3 regions of the Lysinibacillus sp. BS3 genome follow, and region 1 is predicted to be linked to each of the others. Evidence: riboswitches for the same ligand, from Rfam matches in the RefSeq annotation. Region 1 holds a riboswitch; each other region holds the start of a gene.
The links. Region 1 has a riboswitch for S-adenosylmethionine ahead of AAJG31_RS18325 (methionine ABC transporter ATP-binding protein). Riboswitches for the same ligand answer to the same signal wherever they lie in the genome.
Positions count from the first base shown of each region.

Region 2: it holds a riboswitch for S-adenosylmethionine, as region 1 does, so the genes downstream of both, AAJG31_RS11565 (O-acetylhomoserine aminocarboxypropyltransferase/cysteine synthase family protein) here and AAJG31_RS18325 (methionine ABC transporter ATP-binding protein) in region 1, are expected to answer to the same signal.
Region 3: it holds a riboswitch for S-adenosylmethionine, as region 1 does, so the genes downstream of both, AAJG31_RS11170 (MetQ/NlpA family ABC transporter substrate-binding protein) here and AAJG31_RS18325 (methionine ABC transporter ATP-binding protein) in region 1, are expected to answer to the same signal.

Region 1 is NZ_CP154860.1:3,708,538-3,714,200, reverse strand. It holds gene AAJG31_RS18335 (MetQ/NlpA family ABC transporter substrate-binding protein) at 71-922, opposite strand; gene AAJG31_RS18330 (methionine ABC transporter permease) at 991-1,659, opposite strand; gene AAJG31_RS18325 (methionine ABC transporter ATP-binding protein) at 1,649-2,677, opposite strand; SAM riboswitch class I at 2,760-2,863, opposite strand; gene AAJG31_RS18320 (thioredoxin family protein) at 2,920-3,231, opposite strand; gene AAJG31_RS18315 (hypothetical protein) at 3,246-3,587, opposite strand; gene gcvH (glycine cleavage system protein GcvH) at 3,679-4,059, opposite strand; gene AAJG31_RS18305 (arsenate reductase family protein) at 4,141-4,497, opposite strand; gene AAJG31_RS18300 (acyl-CoA dehydrogenase family protein) at 4,682-5,663, opposite strand, start outside.
Region 2 is NZ_CP154860.1:2,338,088-2,343,750, reverse strand. It holds gene AAJG31_RS11575 (DASS family sodium-coupled anion symporter) at 1-497, opposite strand, end outside; gene AAJG31_RS11570 (glycerol-3-phosphate acyltransferase) at 693-1,325, opposite strand; SAM riboswitch class I at 1,481-1,594, shown strand; gene AAJG31_RS11565 (O-acetylhomoserine aminocarboxypropyltransferase/cysteine synthase family protein) at 1,711-3,012, shown strand; gene AAJG31_RS11560 (hypothetical protein) at 3,343-3,726, shown strand; gene AAJG31_RS11555 (homoserine dehydrogenase) at 4,190-5,176, shown strand; gene AAJG31_RS11550 (hypothetical protein) at 5,236-5,466, opposite strand; gene AAJG31_RS11545 (EamA family transporter) at 5,622-5,663, shown strand, end outside.
Region 3 is NZ_CP154860.1:2,237,536-2,243,198, reverse strand. It holds gene AAJG31_RS11185 (enoyl-CoA hydratase-related protein) at 1-300, opposite strand, end outside; gene AAJG31_RS11180 (methionine ABC transporter permease) at 314-985, opposite strand; gene AAJG31_RS11175 (ATP-binding cassette domain-containing protein) at 978-2,003, opposite strand; gene AAJG31_RS11170 (MetQ/NlpA family ABC transporter substrate-binding protein) at 2,111-2,941, opposite strand; SAM riboswitch class I at 3,030-3,134, opposite strand; gene AAJG31_RS11165 (DNA-binding protein) at 3,257-3,760, shown strand; gene AAJG31_RS11160 (pyridoxal phosphate-dependent aminotransferase) at 3,803-4,972, opposite strand; gene AAJG31_RS11155 (carbon-nitrogen family hydrolase) at 5,069-5,663, shown strand, end outside.

The sequences.
Region 1 (5,663 bases):
ATTTAACTACAAATAAAAAAGAGTACATAAGTCGTTAAACTTATGTACCCTTTTATAAAATTTTTAATTCTTATTTTACCGGTACTACTGCACCTTTCCACTCTTCTAAAATGAAGTCTTGGATTTCTTTAGATGTTAATACTTCTAATAATTTTTTAATTTCAGGTTTTGATTCATCACCTGCACGTACAGCGATGATGTTAACATATGGAGATTCTTTATCTTCAAGAGAAATAGCATCTTCAATTGGGTTTAAACCGTTATCGATGGCAAAGTTAGAATTGATAAGTACTGCATCGCCTTCATCGTTTTCGTACATTTGTACAAGCATTTCTGGGGCAGTATTTGCATCGAATTTAAAGTTTTTAGGATTTTCTTCAATATCCTTTAATTCTGCTGCTGTTTTATCAATGCCTTCTTTTAATTTGATTAAGCCTTTAGCCTCTAACAATGACAGCATACGACCATGGTCAGATACTGAGTTAGAAAGTAAAATTGTTGCGCCTTCAGGCAGGTCTTCTAACGTTTTATATTTTTTAGAGTAAATACCGATTGGTTCAATATGAACGCCACCTGCATTAACGAAATCATAGCCATTGTCTTTAATTTGTAGCTCTAAGTAAGGAATGTGCTGGAAATAGTTTGCATCAAGTGTTTTTGAGTCTAAATCTTGGTTTGGTAGAACATAATCTGTATACGTTTCAATTTTAAGGTCTATGCCTTCTTTAGCTAAGATCGGTTTTGCTTTTTCTAAAATAACTGCGTGTGGTGTATTAGAAGCACCTACTTTTAATATTACGTTTTCTTTGCTATCTGTTTGATCGCCAGATGCTGATTTTTCATCTTCTTTTTTATCTGTACCGCAAGCTGCTAATGCTAGTACAAGTATTGATAAAAATAATCCTGCTAATAACTTTTTCATTTATGACACTCCCTTTTATTTGTTTAAAATATGTTAGCGGTAAAAACCGGAATAACCTCATTTTCGTGCTAGCGTTTATCAATTTTCTCGGTAATTAAATCACCAATCCATTGAATAATAAATACGACTACTAAGATCAAAATAGTTGCCATTAATGTCACATCTTGGCGATTTCGCTGGAAGCCGTCTAAGAAAGCTAAGTTACCAAGACCACCTGCACCAATAATTCCTGCCATCGCTGTATATCCTACAAGAGCAACAGCCGTTACAGTGATACCAGAAATCAAAGCTGGTAATGATTCCGGAACCAATACTTTCCAAATAATCGTAGAAGTTTTTGCTCCCATTGAACGGGCTGCTTCAATCACACCTTTATCAATTTCACGTAACGCAATTAATACCATACGAGCATAAAACGGTGCTGCACCGATAATTAAAGCAGGTAACGCCGCATTGGCACCGCGAATTGTACCTAGTAAAAACTTCGTAAATGGAATTAATAAAATAATTAATACGATAAATGGAATGGAACGGAAAATATTAACGAGTGATCCTGTTAAAAAGTTAACGATTTTATTTGCCCATAACTGATTGGGGCTAGTTAGAAATAGAACAATACCAATGACTAACCCAAGAATAAATGTCACAACCGTTGATATAGCTGTCATGTATAAAGTTTCATAGGTAGCTTGCCACATATTTTCCCAGTCTACATTCGGAAAGAGATTAGTTAGCATTTTCAATCACCTCCGTCTGTACTTCCACTGTATTTAAATAACGAAGGGCTTCAGTGACGTTTGTCTGAGAGCCATCAATTTGCACAATCAATGTACCATATGCACCATTTTTTGTTTGCGAAATATTTCCGTGAACAATACTTACTTCTACATCAAATTGTTTCACAAGATGTGAGATGACAGGCTGTTCTGTTTTTTCACCAACAAAAATCAATTTGACAAGTTGTCCAGTTGGATAGTTTGTTTTAATTTGTGCTACCGTATCCTGTGTTTCCTTAGTGTCTGTAATTTGAGATACAAACTTCTTAGTAATAGCCGCCTGTGGGGCTTGGAAGACTTGTAATACCTCACCACGTTCCACAATTTCGCCTGCCTCCATCACCGCTACACGATGACAAATTTTGCGGATGACATGCATTTCGTGGGTAATCAGGACGATTGTTAAGCCTAAGCGTTCATTTATATCTACGAGTAAATCAAGAATGGCATCCGTTGTTTCAGGGTCGAGTGCGGATGTCGCCTCATCACATAGTAAAACCTCTGGATTATTCGCTAATGCACGTGCAATTCCTACACGCTGCTTTTGTCCCCCAGAAAGCTGGGATGGATATGCCTTATCGCGCCCTTCTAAGCCTACAAGGGCAATTAATTCCTTCACACGCGCTTCACGTTGAGCCTTTGGGAAGCCTGCGATTTCTAAAGGGAATGCAATATTTTCGGCAACTGTTCTTGACCAAAGTAAATTAAAATGCTGGAAAATCATACTTACCTTTTGTCTAGCTGCTCTAAGCTTTTGCCCTTTTATCGATGAAAATTCTTGATTGTTCACCGTTACTGTTCCTGCTGTCGGTTTCTCTAAACCGTTTAATAAACGAATCATGGTACTTTTACCAGCACCACTATAGCCGATAATGCCAAAAATTTCACCTTTATTAATAGTAAGGTTGACGTCTTTGACTGCCGTTAATTCGCCATTTGCTGTTTTGTATTTCTTTGTAATATTTTGAAGCTGGATCATAGCGAATACTCCTTTTCTCATATAGAAAACCCCTTCACTCACAGACAAGTAGAAGGGGTCACGTATGATACGTTAAACCGTTCTCTCATCTTTCAAAGAAAAATCTTTGGGTGATTTGGCACCTTTTCACATTGTGATGGTTGCCGGGCTTCATAGGGCACTTCCCTCCGCCACTCTTCATAAGAGTTCGATATATTTAATGTTTTAGTAATATATTTGATACTTTACCACGCTAGTAAAGTTCAGTCAATTGATTTTTTTAACAATTCATATAAAAATGGTACGGATTGAAAAGCATAAATCTTTTCTGTCACTTTTCCGCCATCACTGATGAGTAGACATGGAACACTTTCAATTTGATGCTCATAAGCTATGTGTTCCAAAAAGTTGATATTTGCTTTACCAATTTGTAGCTGTGGCAGTAATTGCTCAATAATGGACATCATTTTAGATGCCACTGCACACGTTCCACACATCGGTGTATATAAATAAAATGCAGTTTTCTCTCCCGACTGTTTAGCCGCTTCCCACTGCTCTATTGACCATTCTTCCATTTACTCACGCAACCTTACAAAATATATTCATTATGGATTGAAAAATGTGCACGCAGTAAGATCATTGCTAGCACTTTTCTTGGTGTCGTTTCTACTTCCTTGTATGTTGGCATTGTGCGCAGATGCTCAGCCTCTGGATAATGTCTGTCCATTAATGCACGTAGCTTATCACCAGAAGTATCTGCATCAAAAAAAGTAAATAGCTCACAGCCCTCATAGGGATCCAGTAGTTCTTCTAATTGATGCACACCAATTGTACCATTCGTACATAGTATTGTAACATTCTCATTCAAAATAGGCTCAATTTGTAGCTTATCTGAGCGCCCTTCTACTATCAAGCATTTTCCCTCGAACATTACGCCACCTCCATTTAGAGATCCCCACTTATAAGTCATTATATAACAAAAAACGCCGGTAGTTTCCGACGTTTTTCGATTATGGCTTGTCTTATTCAGCGATCATTTCTTCGTATTGCTCTGCTGTCATTAGTTTCTCAACTTCTGATGCGTCAGCAGGCTCAACAACGATCATCCATGCTTTTTCATATGGTGATTCATTAACGAATTCTGGGCTATCTTCTAAATCTGCATTTACTTCAACTACAGTACCTGAGATTGGTGCATATAATTCAGAAACAGTTTTTACTGATTCTACGCTACCGAATGGATCATCTGTTTTGATTTCGTCGCCAACTTGTGGAAGCTCAACGAATACGATATCTCCTAATTCAGATTGTGCGAAGTGAGTAATACCAATACGTACTTTTCCATCTTCTACTTTTACCCATTCATGTTCTTCAGAGTATCGTAAGTCTTTAGGTGTGCTCATGCAAAAAACCCCTCCATAAATATGTAATATATTCACTTTCAGTGTGCCATACTTCTCCTATAAATACAAGGTTTAATACGGTTATTTCCAAGCTTGCTCAAAATCTACTTCTTTAAAACCTAAAGTAACTTTTTTTCCATCTGTCACGATGGGACGTTTAATTAACATGCCATCTGAAGCAAGTAGCTCAAGCTGCTCATCCTCCGTCATTTCCGCTAACTTGTCCTTTAAGCCAAGCTCACGATATTTCATGCCTGAGGTATTAAAAAATTTCTTCAAAGGCTGTCCACTAGCTTGCCAAATAGCTGTTAATTCTTCTTTAGTGGGAGGTTGCTCTGCGATATGTACCTCTTCATAGGAAACCTCATGCTCATTTAACCACTTCTGTGCCTTTTTACATGTTGTACATTTCGGATAATGGAAAAATTGAATCGTCATTACAATGCTCCTCTTCTGTCTTTTTCTGTAGTATACCATCATAGTTGTTTTCAATGGTGAACTTCACTCTTTTTTGTAAGTTTATCCACCAGTTGTGCAAATTTATCCGCTCCTTTTACGATTATCCATCTCATATAAAAAAACCTAGCTATCTTTTGCAGATAGCTAGGTTAAATTTGCACTATTATACAATATATTTTTCAGCATCAATTAATTTAACGGAAGCCTCACGCTTCTTCGCAATTAAATTGTATGGATTATTACGCGTTAGCTTACGCAGTGCAGATAATGTCATACGGGCTGCATCGCCATCCGCTGAAGCAAGAATTGTGTCTTTTGCTTCTTTTTCGATTTCTGCGAATGCTTCTTGGCAGAAAATTTGTGTGTATAGCAATTTTTGATGTGCTTTTTCAGCACCGTCACGAGCAATTGCTTTTTCTGTACGTAAGACAGCTGATTCCATTGCAAATAATTGGTTAGCTATATTCGCAATGTTTACCAATACTTCTTGCTCTTGATCAAGTTTTGCACCAAAGCGTTGTGCTGCTAATCCTGCAGCTAATACAGCAATCTTCTTGGCATTTTTCACTAAATATTTTTCTTGTGCTAACGGCTCTGTACCGATTTCCTCTGGCATTAGCATAAGCAGCTCTTGCTGTAAATTTTGAGCAACTTGTAATAATGGCAGCTCACCTTTTAGCGCCTTTTTCATAAATGTACCAGGTACAATCATGCGGTTAATTTCGTTTGTACCTTCAAAAATTCGATTAATACGAGAATCACGGTAAATACGCTCTACCTCATATTCAGCCATAAAGCCATAACCGCCATGAAGTTGTACTGCTTCATCTGCAATATAGTCTAATGTTTCTGAACCGAATACTTTGGCAATAGAGCATTCAATAGCATATTCAGCAATCGCACCTGCAATCACTTTTCCTTGCTTTTGCTCTTCTAGGCTTAATTGGCTTAAGCGATCCTCAAATAGACCCACAGTACGATAGTTTAATGATTCTGAAGCATACAATTGAGAAGCCATCGTTGATAATTTCTCTTTTGTCAGATTGAAATCAGAAAGCTTTGTCTTAAACTGCTGACGTTGGTTTGTATACTGAATAGCTAACTCCAATGCACGTTTCGATCCGCCAATTGTGCCCACGCCTAGT
Region 2 (5,663 bases), 1.4 Mb from region 1:
CGTGCTGTAGCAGAAGGTACAAAAAATGCGAGGACGATAGACACTAAAATAGCGCCAAATACGATAGCTTTTGTTTTCGTTCCTACCAGTGAAAGAATCCAAAGTGCAAGTCGTTTATGTAGATTAGTAATTTGCATTGCTGCCGCTAGAAAAAGAGCTGCTGCTACTAAAGCAACGGCAGAATTACTAAAGCCACTTAAAGATAATTTTAATGCGCTAGCTGTTCCTAGCTCTGTAGTTGGATTATCCATTGACGGAGCGAGTCCTAGTAAAACAGTTACTAGTGCAATGATCATGGCCGAGCTCACAGGATATGAAACGGCCTCTGTAACCCAAAGGATGACTGCAAAAGCTAAAATGGCTAAAGCTCGTTGCCCAGCTATAGGTAAATCACCATTGTTAGGTAAGAAGGTAATAATGATTAGTAACGCGAATGCCAAGCCAATCCATAGTGGCTTTAAATTAAGTTTTGTAGCTGCTTGCTTTGGTGAAGACATATTTTCTCATCCTTTCTACGATAAAAATGACGATTATTATCCATAACATCGGCCTGTATAATGTTTTATTGAGATAAGAATATGTCTATTTTATTGTAGAAAAAAATCTATGTGAAAATGGTGTTTTTTACAGCAATATGAGTAGATAAAGAGAAAAAATACGGTCACAAAAAATACAAAAATATCCATTAAATATTATTTCTTTTTCTTAAAGGCAGAAGTTACTTTAGGCTCTGTTCCATTGACTAATCGTTTAATATTTTCGAGGTGCAGGATGATGGCTATGCCAAAAAGAAGAAGAGCTATAATGGTTGGGCCAATGCCAGGAATCCATAAATAAGTTGCTGTACAAAACACGAGATAAAATTCTAGAACACCTACAATTAAATAATTTGTTGCAAAGGATAAAATAACAAATAAAATAAGTGCAAATAAACCAATCTTCCAATCAACAGCAAGTAAAATACCAATGATGGAGGCCGTTCCTTTCCCGCCGTTGAAGCCCATGTAGAAGGGGAAATTATGACCTAAAATAACCCCAGCAGCCATAATATAAGTAAGCAGCCAAATTTGTTCTTCTGTTAAATGAATAGCGTCCGCTAGATAAAAATGCGCACCTATAATAGCGACAACGCCTTTGCCTATATCGATGAGGGCTACTAAAACGCCATACTTCCAGCCAAGGGAAAGAGTAGCATTAGAGGCACCAGCATTACCGTGGCCAGCCTTTTTTAAATCAACCCCCGATAAAAATTGAGCCACTTTAGAGCCGTGAATACAGCCTATTAAATAGCCAATCATAAGAAAAATGATCACGGCCTTTACCATAAAAATACTCCTCTCAAAATTTTTTCTAAAATAGTGTATGCGTTCATATTACGTATAAGAGCAGACAGAAGTTTCGGAAAAAATAAAATTTACTTGTTGACAGAAAAAAACTCTATGTTTATACTGTGTAACAACGATGGAAATTGAATCTCATACTCTTATCAAGAGCGGCGGAGGGATAGGCCCTATGATGCCCGGCAACCAGTAAGCAATGAGCTTACTAAGGTGCTAATTCCTACAGATTCTTACTTGGATCTGGCAGATAAGGGGAGGAAAACTTGCAACCGCAACCCTCTTCTTAGCTGAAGAGGGTTTTTGTTTTCTACAGAAAAATCCTCCTCATCTCCGGTACCATCGTAAAAAAATAACCATTTGGAGGTACACAATGACAAATTTTAAACCAGAAACATTGCTGTTGCATGGTGGTCAAGAGCCAGACCCAGTGACGGGTTCTCGCACAGTTCCAGTCTATCGCTCAACTGCTTTCGTATTTAAAGACACTGCTCATGCGCAACGTCTTTTTGCCTTAGAGGAAGCAGGGAACATTTACACACGAATTACCAATCCAACAGTTGATGTGTTTGAAAAACGTGTGGCTTTATTGGAAGGTGGAACAGCAGCAGTAGCACTTTCATCTGGTGCAGCAGCTATCGCATTTTCCATTTTAAATCTAGCGGGAGCTGGTGATGAGATAGTAGCAGCTAGTTCTTTATATGGTGGTACGTATAATTTATTTGCTAACACATTACCAAACTATGGTATTAAAACAATTTTTGTAGATGAAACAAACCCAGAGAATTTCAAAGCAGCGATTACTGATAAAACAAAAGCTGTCTTTGCAGAGGTTTATGGTAATCCAAGTTTAAAGGTTTTAGATATTGAAGCAGTAGCTAAAATTGCACATGATAATGGTCTACCATTAATTATTGACAGCACGTTCGCTTCTCCTTACGGTTCTACACCTATTGAATACGGCGCAGATGTTGTAGTTCATTCAGCAACTAAATGGATAGGAGGTCATGGTACAACTTTAGGGGGCGTTGTTGTAGACGCTGGTAAGTTTGATTGGACTAGCGGTCGATTCCCTGGTTTTACTGAACCAGATGCCTCTTACCATGGTCTACGTTATGGAATTGATACAGCTTCTGCTGCCTTTGCTACAAAGCTACGTGTACAATTATTACGTGATTTTGGTCCAACATTAAGTGCTGATGCTGCTTTTAATTTATTGCAAGGGTTAGAAACGCTTCATCTGCGTATCCCTAAACACAATGAAAATGCATTGGCAGTGGCTGAGTATTTACAAAACCACCCATCTGTGGAGTATGTAAATTATAATGGCCTAGAAGATTTTCCGACACATGAGTTAGCAAAAAAATATTTAAGAAATGGCTTCGGTTCAGTGCTTACATTTGGCATAAAGGGTGGACGAGAAGCTGGGCGAAAGCTTATTGATAGCGTGAAATTATTTTCACATGTAGCAAATGTAGGTGATGCAAAGTCATTAATTATTCATCCAGCTTCCACTACTCATCAGCAACTATCAGCAGACGAATTAGTTCAAGCTGGTGTAACCGAGTCGCTCATTCGCTTATCCATCGGTTTAGAGGCAGTAGAGGATATTATTGCTGATTTAGATCAAGCCATTACACAGGCTACAACAACTGAACAAACAGTAGAAGCTTAAAGTTTAAAGAAAATGGTAAGATGTTGTGACGTTAACGTATTTTCTCATTCGATTAGCCTCATTTGGTAATGCGTTAAACGTTGCTACATCAATCTATTACTGCATCCGTTAATTATCAGAACCTTATAAAAAATAATACCAAGTAATTTTATATGTATTATTGACTTTGTTAAATCCATGTTATATACTAGGAAATAAGTTAACAGTACGAAAATTTTTTTTAAAAGGTAAATGTTTCATAAGTGCTCCCCCACTTTTGAATATATAGAAGAGTAGTTGCCTAGCCAGTGACTACTCTTCCCAAAAACTGATGATAAAGGAGTGTTTAAAATGGGTAACATCTATAGTGCGCAAAACATTGTATCCTATCTAATATATGAGCTAAATGAAGGGCATGTATTTGTCAACAATAAATCCATTCAACACCTTCTTACATCAGTCGAAAGAAAATGGCAGGAAGTATTTGGTCATACAGCATTTCAAGAACATGTTTTTACTGAAAAGGACTTTACTGTAAAGGAAGTATTTGAGGCATATGAACAGTACGGTGTGAGCCATATCTCACTTCCTGCGACAGAGTTTTACTTGAAGTATGGTACATTTCAATTAGTGGAACGTACGTATGCAATACCAAATTTTACAGAAGAAGAGATTAGTCTTGTTCAACAAGCTTTAGCACAATATCGTTATCAATTGCTTTCAAAAGCAAGTTAAAACCCCCTCATATTTTTAAGCTCATTCTCTGCTGCTACAGGGAATGAGTTTTTTCTTTAAAGGGATTGTTATGAGTGTCTGAGCATACATATATATAATAGAAGAAAGACATTCATATATTGAAATGTAAATAGTCAATATTTGTTCAAATCTTATAGATTGATTAATAAAACGTATAATAAAGGGAATGAAACCGATTTCTTTTGCACATCTAGAGAAAACAAATGTCCTTCCTAGAAAGATTTTTCTTGTGCAAAGCGTGTATTTGCGTTACAATTTTCTTTAAGTTAAATTTTGAATTATTTGAATTTGTATGTGTCCTAACACATATAGAAATAGCGAAACTCATACAAAGAGAGTTGTTGGCTAAAGACTGCGGTGGGTGTCAAATTGTCATGACACAACCCCATGGAAAATTAGCTTTAATGAAACTGCGGAATGTAAGTTGGAGGGAATAACAAGAATGGCAACTATAAAGGCAGCGATTTTAGGATTTGGAACGGTAGGTCAGGGGATTTACCATATTTTAAATGAAAAACGAGAAGAGCTAAAAAATAAATTAGGTATTGAATTAGAGGTAGCGAAGATTTTAGTGACAGATGCTAGTCGTGAACGTGTACCAGGTACAGCACATTTAATGACAACAAGTATGGATGAAGTCTTAGCAGAGCCAGGTATGCAGGTAGTGTTTGAAGCAATTGTGAACGAAGAACCTGCATACAGTTATTTAAAGCGAGCGGTGGAACATAAATGTCATGTTATTACTGCCAATAAAGTGATGTTTGCCAAACGAGGTTTGGAGTTGCAGGATCTTGCAAAAGCTAATGGCGTTTTTGTAGGCTATGAGGCTACTACCGCTGGTGGCGTACCTGTGATAAAAACAATGAAAAATATCTTACTTGTAAATGATGTAAGTCGTATACAAGGTGTCTTAAATGGCACATGTAATTATATTTTAACAAAAATGCGTGCACAGGGCTGGTCGTTCGAAACAGCTTTAAAAGAGGCACAAGGCTTAGGTTATGCCGAAGCAGATCCATATAATGATATATCTGGGCAGGATGCATTTAAAAAATTAATGATATTAAGTGCCTTAGCTTTTGGTGAGCAGCCTGACTGGTCAGATGTAGAGGTAATTGGGATCGATAGTATCTCTGCTGAACAGGTTCATGAAGCATGTGAAAAGGGTCTTCGTTACCGCCATGTTGCTGAGGTGGAAAAACTAGCTAACGGTAAGATTATTGCAAAAGTAGGTCCTCAACTAGTTGATAAAGAGCATCCACTTTATCCAGTCGATGATGTGTTCAATGCGGTGGCATTAGAGACTAACTATATTGGTACATTAACATTAATCGGTCCTGGAGCAGGGATGTATCCAACAGCGAGTGTCATGGTAGAAGATTATGCTGAAATCATTGGGAAAAGAGCAGGATTTGTTGTGACAATCTAATAAAAGCTTTAAAAAAGGCCCGCCATTCAACAATGTTCAATTGTATGAATGGTGGGCTTTTAGTCTTCATCTTTGACGTCTATGTCCTCTGGAATAGGAGTAGCACGCCAAATTTCAATTTCCTCTTTTATACGTTCCAATTGTTTAAAATAAGTGCTGAATTGTCCACTATTGATTAAAATTTGTTGGCCATCGTAAACAGAACGGATGCGTCCTTCGTAAATTAGACGCATTACTTGATCCTCAGGCATACCAAGATCAATAGCTGTCTCTTCAATTGATTTGTACATACGATTCGCTCCTTTTACTGTTTTTATTATAACGTCCATTCATGAGAAAACATACTATTGGAATTAAAAGAAAAGTAAAAATGATAATTGTTTGATTTTGGATAAATATGTATGATTAGTATGGAGAAAGATGTGAAGCGGGGATGAGCTGAAAAATGTTAAATTCATTGTTTGTATTACTAGCAGCTATTCTATGG
Region 3 (5,663 bases), 1.5 Mb from region 1:
CGGGTGTGGAAATTTATAGAGAGCATCGATCGCCTTTAGAGCCAATTCATTATAGGCTTTAGCATTGTCTGTAGCATAACGAACATCTAAAAACTCGCTAATATCTGCACCGGAAGAAAAGGCTACTTCATTGACACCGCGAACAATTAAAAGTTTGATGGAAGAATCTATACGGAGCAGCTCTAGTTGGTCTACTATGGCTTGAAACATTGCCCTTGATAAAGAATTCCGTTTATCCGGGCGGTTTAATACTAACGTTGCAATATAGCCACTTTTCTCTACATAAATTTCGTTTGTCATCTTCATTCTCCTCTTAATCTTTTTTCAACTTCGCGGCGAAGCGGTTACCAATGGATTGAATGCTCTGCACAAGGATGATTAAGATAAAGACAGTTGCATACATCACATCAACCTCATAGCGCAAATGACCATAACGATAGGCAAGGTCACCTAAACCGCCAGCACCAACCATTCCTGCCATTGCTGTTGCACCAATTAATCCTATTGTGGCAATTGTTAAGCCTAAAATAATAGATGGTCGCGCTTCACGTAATAGGACATGCCAAATGATATGGCGACGTTTAATACCCATGGCTGTGTAGGCTTCTACTACTCCGGAATCCACTTCTAAAAGCGCAGATTCCATCAGTCGTGCAATATAAGGAGCTGTGTAAACAACTAGTGGAACGATTACACCTTTAACACCAATTGTTGTACCTACAATTAACTTGGTAAAAGGTAAGATGAAGAATAATAAAATGATAAATGGAACAGAGCGAACAATATTGATAAATAGATTAAAAAACTGATAGAAAAATTTATTTTCAAAGGATTGTCCTGGTCGTGTTAAAACGATTAATAGCCCTAATGGAATGCCAATCAGAATGGAGAAAAATAATGAAATTCCGACCATTTGAAATGTTTCGATAATTGCTTTGCCAATAACATCTGACCAATCTGTAAAGAAGCTTTGGATACTACTCATTGAATGCACCTCCTAATTCTTCCACTGCCACGCCATTTTCTGAAAAATATGTTAACGCCTTTTGGACAATCTGCATTTCGCCATGTAAATGCACCACAATATTGCCGACAATACCGTTTTTTAATTCAATGATATTAGCTGTTAAAATATTTGGTTGCACATCATATACCTTAGTGACTTCTGCTAATAATGGCTTACCAGTACTTTCACCAAGGAATGTTAAACGGATTACACTTCCTGAAACATTTAATTGCTCAATAAGAGAGGGGGATAAATTACGTTGTGAAATTGTATTTAAAAACTTTCGCGTTGTAGGGTGCTTCGGTTTCGCAAAAAGTTCAATCGCTGTGCCAAATTCCACAACTTTCCCTGATTCTAGAACAGAAACCTCATCGCAAATTTTTTGAATTACATTCATTTCATGTGTGATGAGCAGAATCGTAATGCCTAATTCACGATTAATTTTTAACAACAATTCAAGAATGGCTTCCGTTGTCTCAGGATCAAGTGCACTTGTTGCTTCGTCACTAAGTAAAATCTCTGGTTCCTGTGCTAAGGCACGTGCAATAGCCACACGCTGTTTTTGACCACCTGAAAGTTGATTTGGGTAACTATCTAGTTTATCTGTTAAACCGACAATTTCAGCATACTTAGCTACTCGGTTTTTTACTTCCGCCTCTTTATAGCCTAGTAGCTTTAAGGGAACTGCAATATTATTGTAAACTGTTGCTGTTTTTAAGAGATTAAAGTGCTGGAAGATCATCCCGATTTTTTGGCGTGTTTGACGTAATTCGTGAAGAGAAAGGGTCGTAATGTCTACATTGTCTATCACTACTTTTCCTGCTGTAGGACGTTCTAGTAGATTAACGCAACGAATGAGTGTACTTTTACCAGCACCACTATAGCCGATTACACCATGAATTTGTCCCTTTTTTACGTGAAGGTTGATGCCATCCACAGCTTTTATGATGCCTTTTTTCGATTTAAATTCTTTTGAGATATTTTGTAATTGAATCATGCGATTGTTTGCTCCTTTCTCAACCTTCTAAAAAGCAAGAATCTGCTCGTCTTCCCATTGGGGAATTTCAGCAGATTCTTTGGCTTTATAGAAGCTTTCTGAACATATTACCAGCTAGGGATTACAGAACCTTTGAATTCCTCTTCGATGAATTGACGCACTTCGTCAGATTGGTAAGCCTCAACGAACTTTTTAATTGTTGGATCATTTTCATTTTCAGCACGTACAACAATATAGTTCACGTATGGAGAATCAGTAGATTCCAATAAAATAGAGTCATCTTTAGGGTTAATGCCAGCTTCTAGTGCAAAGTTTGTATTAATAGCTGCTACATCTACTTCACTAAGTTGTTTAGGAATTTGAGCTGCCTCTAATTCAATGAATTTTAAATTCTTTTTGTTTTCTTCTACATCACGGATCGAGGCTGTTAAGTCTGCACCCTCTTTTAACTTAATATAGCCAGCTTCCTGTAAAACAAAGAGGGCACGTGCTCCATTCGTTGGGTCATTTGGTAAGCCAAACGTTGCACCGTCAGGAATGTCATCAAAGGATTTATATTTTTCTGAGTAGATACCCATTGGATTTAAAATCGTCTTGCCCACTGGTACTAAATCTGTATCATGGTCTTTATTAAATGTATCTAGGAAAGGCTCGTGTTGATAGCTGTTCGCATCAAGATCACCTTCAGCTAAGGATGTATTAGGTAAAACATAGTCAGAAAATGATTTTAGTTCTACTTCTAGCCCATTTTCTTTTGCTACTTTAGCGGCTACTTCTGCAATTTGTTCGTGTGGACCAGAAGTGACGCCTACAACGATTTTCTTTTCATCAATTCCTTCAGCTTGGCTTTTACTATCTTCTTTAGAGCCACAGCCTGCTAAAGCTGCTACTAATGTTAAACTTGCTAAACCTACTAAAAATTTATTTTTCTTTTTCATGAAAATACCTCCAAGATTGTTTTTATCGGTTTTTTGAAAATAAAAAAACTCTCTTACAAATTAAGAGAGGCTCATGAAAAGATGTCCTCTCTTATCTATCAAACGAAGATCGTTTGCAGGATTTAGCACCTTCCTATAAAAAGGAGGTTGCCGAGCTTCATAGGGCCAGTCCCTCAGCTACTCTTGATAAGAGATTTATAATATTTTTTTGTAATTCCGATAGAACTAATATAATTTATAGGGTATAGTAAGTCAATAAATAATTTTTAAATTTTTTATATAATTATAATATTTCGACGCAAAAGAGGGATAACAATGTCTGTAAGAGTTAATTATGGTATAGGTTCATTTGGTAAGGTTATTAGTGCTCGTTTTCTAACGGGAACAGATATCATTGAAGGGATTGAAGCGCTTTGCAAAGAGAATAGCATAGAGTCAGCAACAATTGTAAGCTGTATTGGCAGCTTTCAAAAAAGCAGCTTTGTTTATTTAGTGCCAGATGCAACAGCTCAAATTCAAGTTCGTTTTAGTGATGTGATTGAAAAAGAGGGACCATTAGAATTTATTCAAGGTTCAGGTGTGGTGTGTAAGCGAGATGGTGGATATGAGACACATTTCCATGGTTCTATGAGCGATCAATGGGGTGTTGTATCAGGTGGGCATTTAATAAAAGGGGGCAACCCTGTTATTACTGCTGACATCGTGTTGGCAGAGGTACAAGGGATTCAACATATTCGAAAATGGGATGATGAAACAGGTCATGTTCAATTTTATCCATTAGAAAATGGTTTAGGGCAACCAAGGAAAATTGAAAAATAGTAATAATCCTGTAGCTAGGGATAGCTACAGGATACGGCGTCATTATCTTTTAAACAATTGTAATTGCTCGATTCTATGGATTGCTTCACGTAAGCGCTCCTCACTAACCAGCAATCCTACGCGTACATAGCCTTCACCATATTGACCGAAGCCATTACCTGCTGCTACAGCGATATCAGCTTTTTCGAGCAAAAGATCAGCAAACTGTTCACTTGTATAGCCTAGTGGTACAGGGAGCCATGCGAAGAAGGAGCCACTTGGAGCCGTAACATGCCAGCCAATTCTTCGAGCTTCTTCAATGAGTACATTGCGGCGACGCTCATAAGTAGCTCGTAGTTCATCCGCACATTGCTGGGAAGCCGTCAGTGCTACTGCTGCGGCTTGTTGAATGGCAGGGAATTGACTACAAAACAGATGATCCTGAATTAGATTAATAGCAGCAATAATCTCGGCATTCCCTACAGCGAAGCCTATACGCCAGCCAGCCATATTATAGGTTTTCGATAATGTATACATTTCAACTCCTACTTCTTTTGCACCCTTTGCTTGAAGGAAGCTAACTGGTTTATTACCGTCAAATCCTATTGCCCCATAAGCAAAATCATGTGATACGATAATATTGTGCTCCTTCGCAAAGCGAACGGTCTCTTCAAAAAACGCAAGTGATGCTGTACCACCTGTAGGGTTGTTCGGGTAATTTAAGTAAAGAAGCTTTGCTTTTTCTTTCACTTCATCAGGTAATGCATGATAATCAGGTAAGAAATCATTTTCAGCAAAAAGGGGCATTACTTCAAAATTGACGTCTCCTAGTACAACACCTGATAGGTAATCTGGATAGCCAGGATCTGGTAAGAGCATCGTGTCACCAGGGTTTAACACAGCTAAAGGTAGCTCAACTAGACCAATTTTTGTTCCACCAAGAATCGCTACCTCTGTATCTGGATTTAGTTCTACCTGATATTCACGTTGATAAAAGTCCGCAGCAGCTTGGCGTAATTCAGCGAGACCTCTAAATGGTGAATATTTGTGGTTTTGAGGATTTTCAGCTGCTTCCTGTAATGCTTGAATGATGTGAATAGGCGTTGGCTGATCGGGATTTCCTTGCCCAAGGTTAATGACATCACGCCCTTCTTCTAGAGCCAAGTTTACTTTTTGAACGAGTGCTGCAAAAAATTGAGTGGGTAGTTGCTGTAGTTTTTTAGAGAATTCCATGCATGATCACCTTTTTCAGAATATAATAATTATTATTGAAGAATATGAAGCAAATAGTATTACTTTTTCTGTTAATTGTCTAGAGGAGGAATAGAGATGAAAATCGGTTGTATTCAATTAAATGTTGGCTTTGGCAAAGTTGAAGAAAATTTTGAACGTGCCGAGGATAAGATTCGTGAAGCTGCAAAAAATGGGGCAGAAATCATAGTGTTACCTGAAATGTGGAATACAGGCTATGCTTTAGAGAAACTGCCTGAGCTAGCAGATATCAATGGTGAGCGGACAAAGGCCTTTTTGGCTAAACTTGCTAAGGAACTTGATGTACATATTGTAGGGGGCTCTGTTTCAACAAAGAAAGGCGATAAATTTTATAATACGATGTATACCTTTGATCGTAATGGAGAACTTGTTGGGGAATATAGCAAGGCACATCTTTTCCGTTTAATGGACGAGCATCTTTACTTGGAAGCAGGGGATGAAATGAATCGTTTTGCTTTAGATGATATTGAAGCTGCTGGTGTCATTTGCTATGATATTCGCTTCCCAGAATGGTTACGTGCACATGCATTACAAGGAGCAAAGGTATTATTTGTACCAGCGCAGTGGCCAACTCCAAGGATTGACCATTGGAAAACGTTGCTACAGGCTCGTGCGATTGAAAATCAATGCTTTGTCATTGCAGTTAATCGTA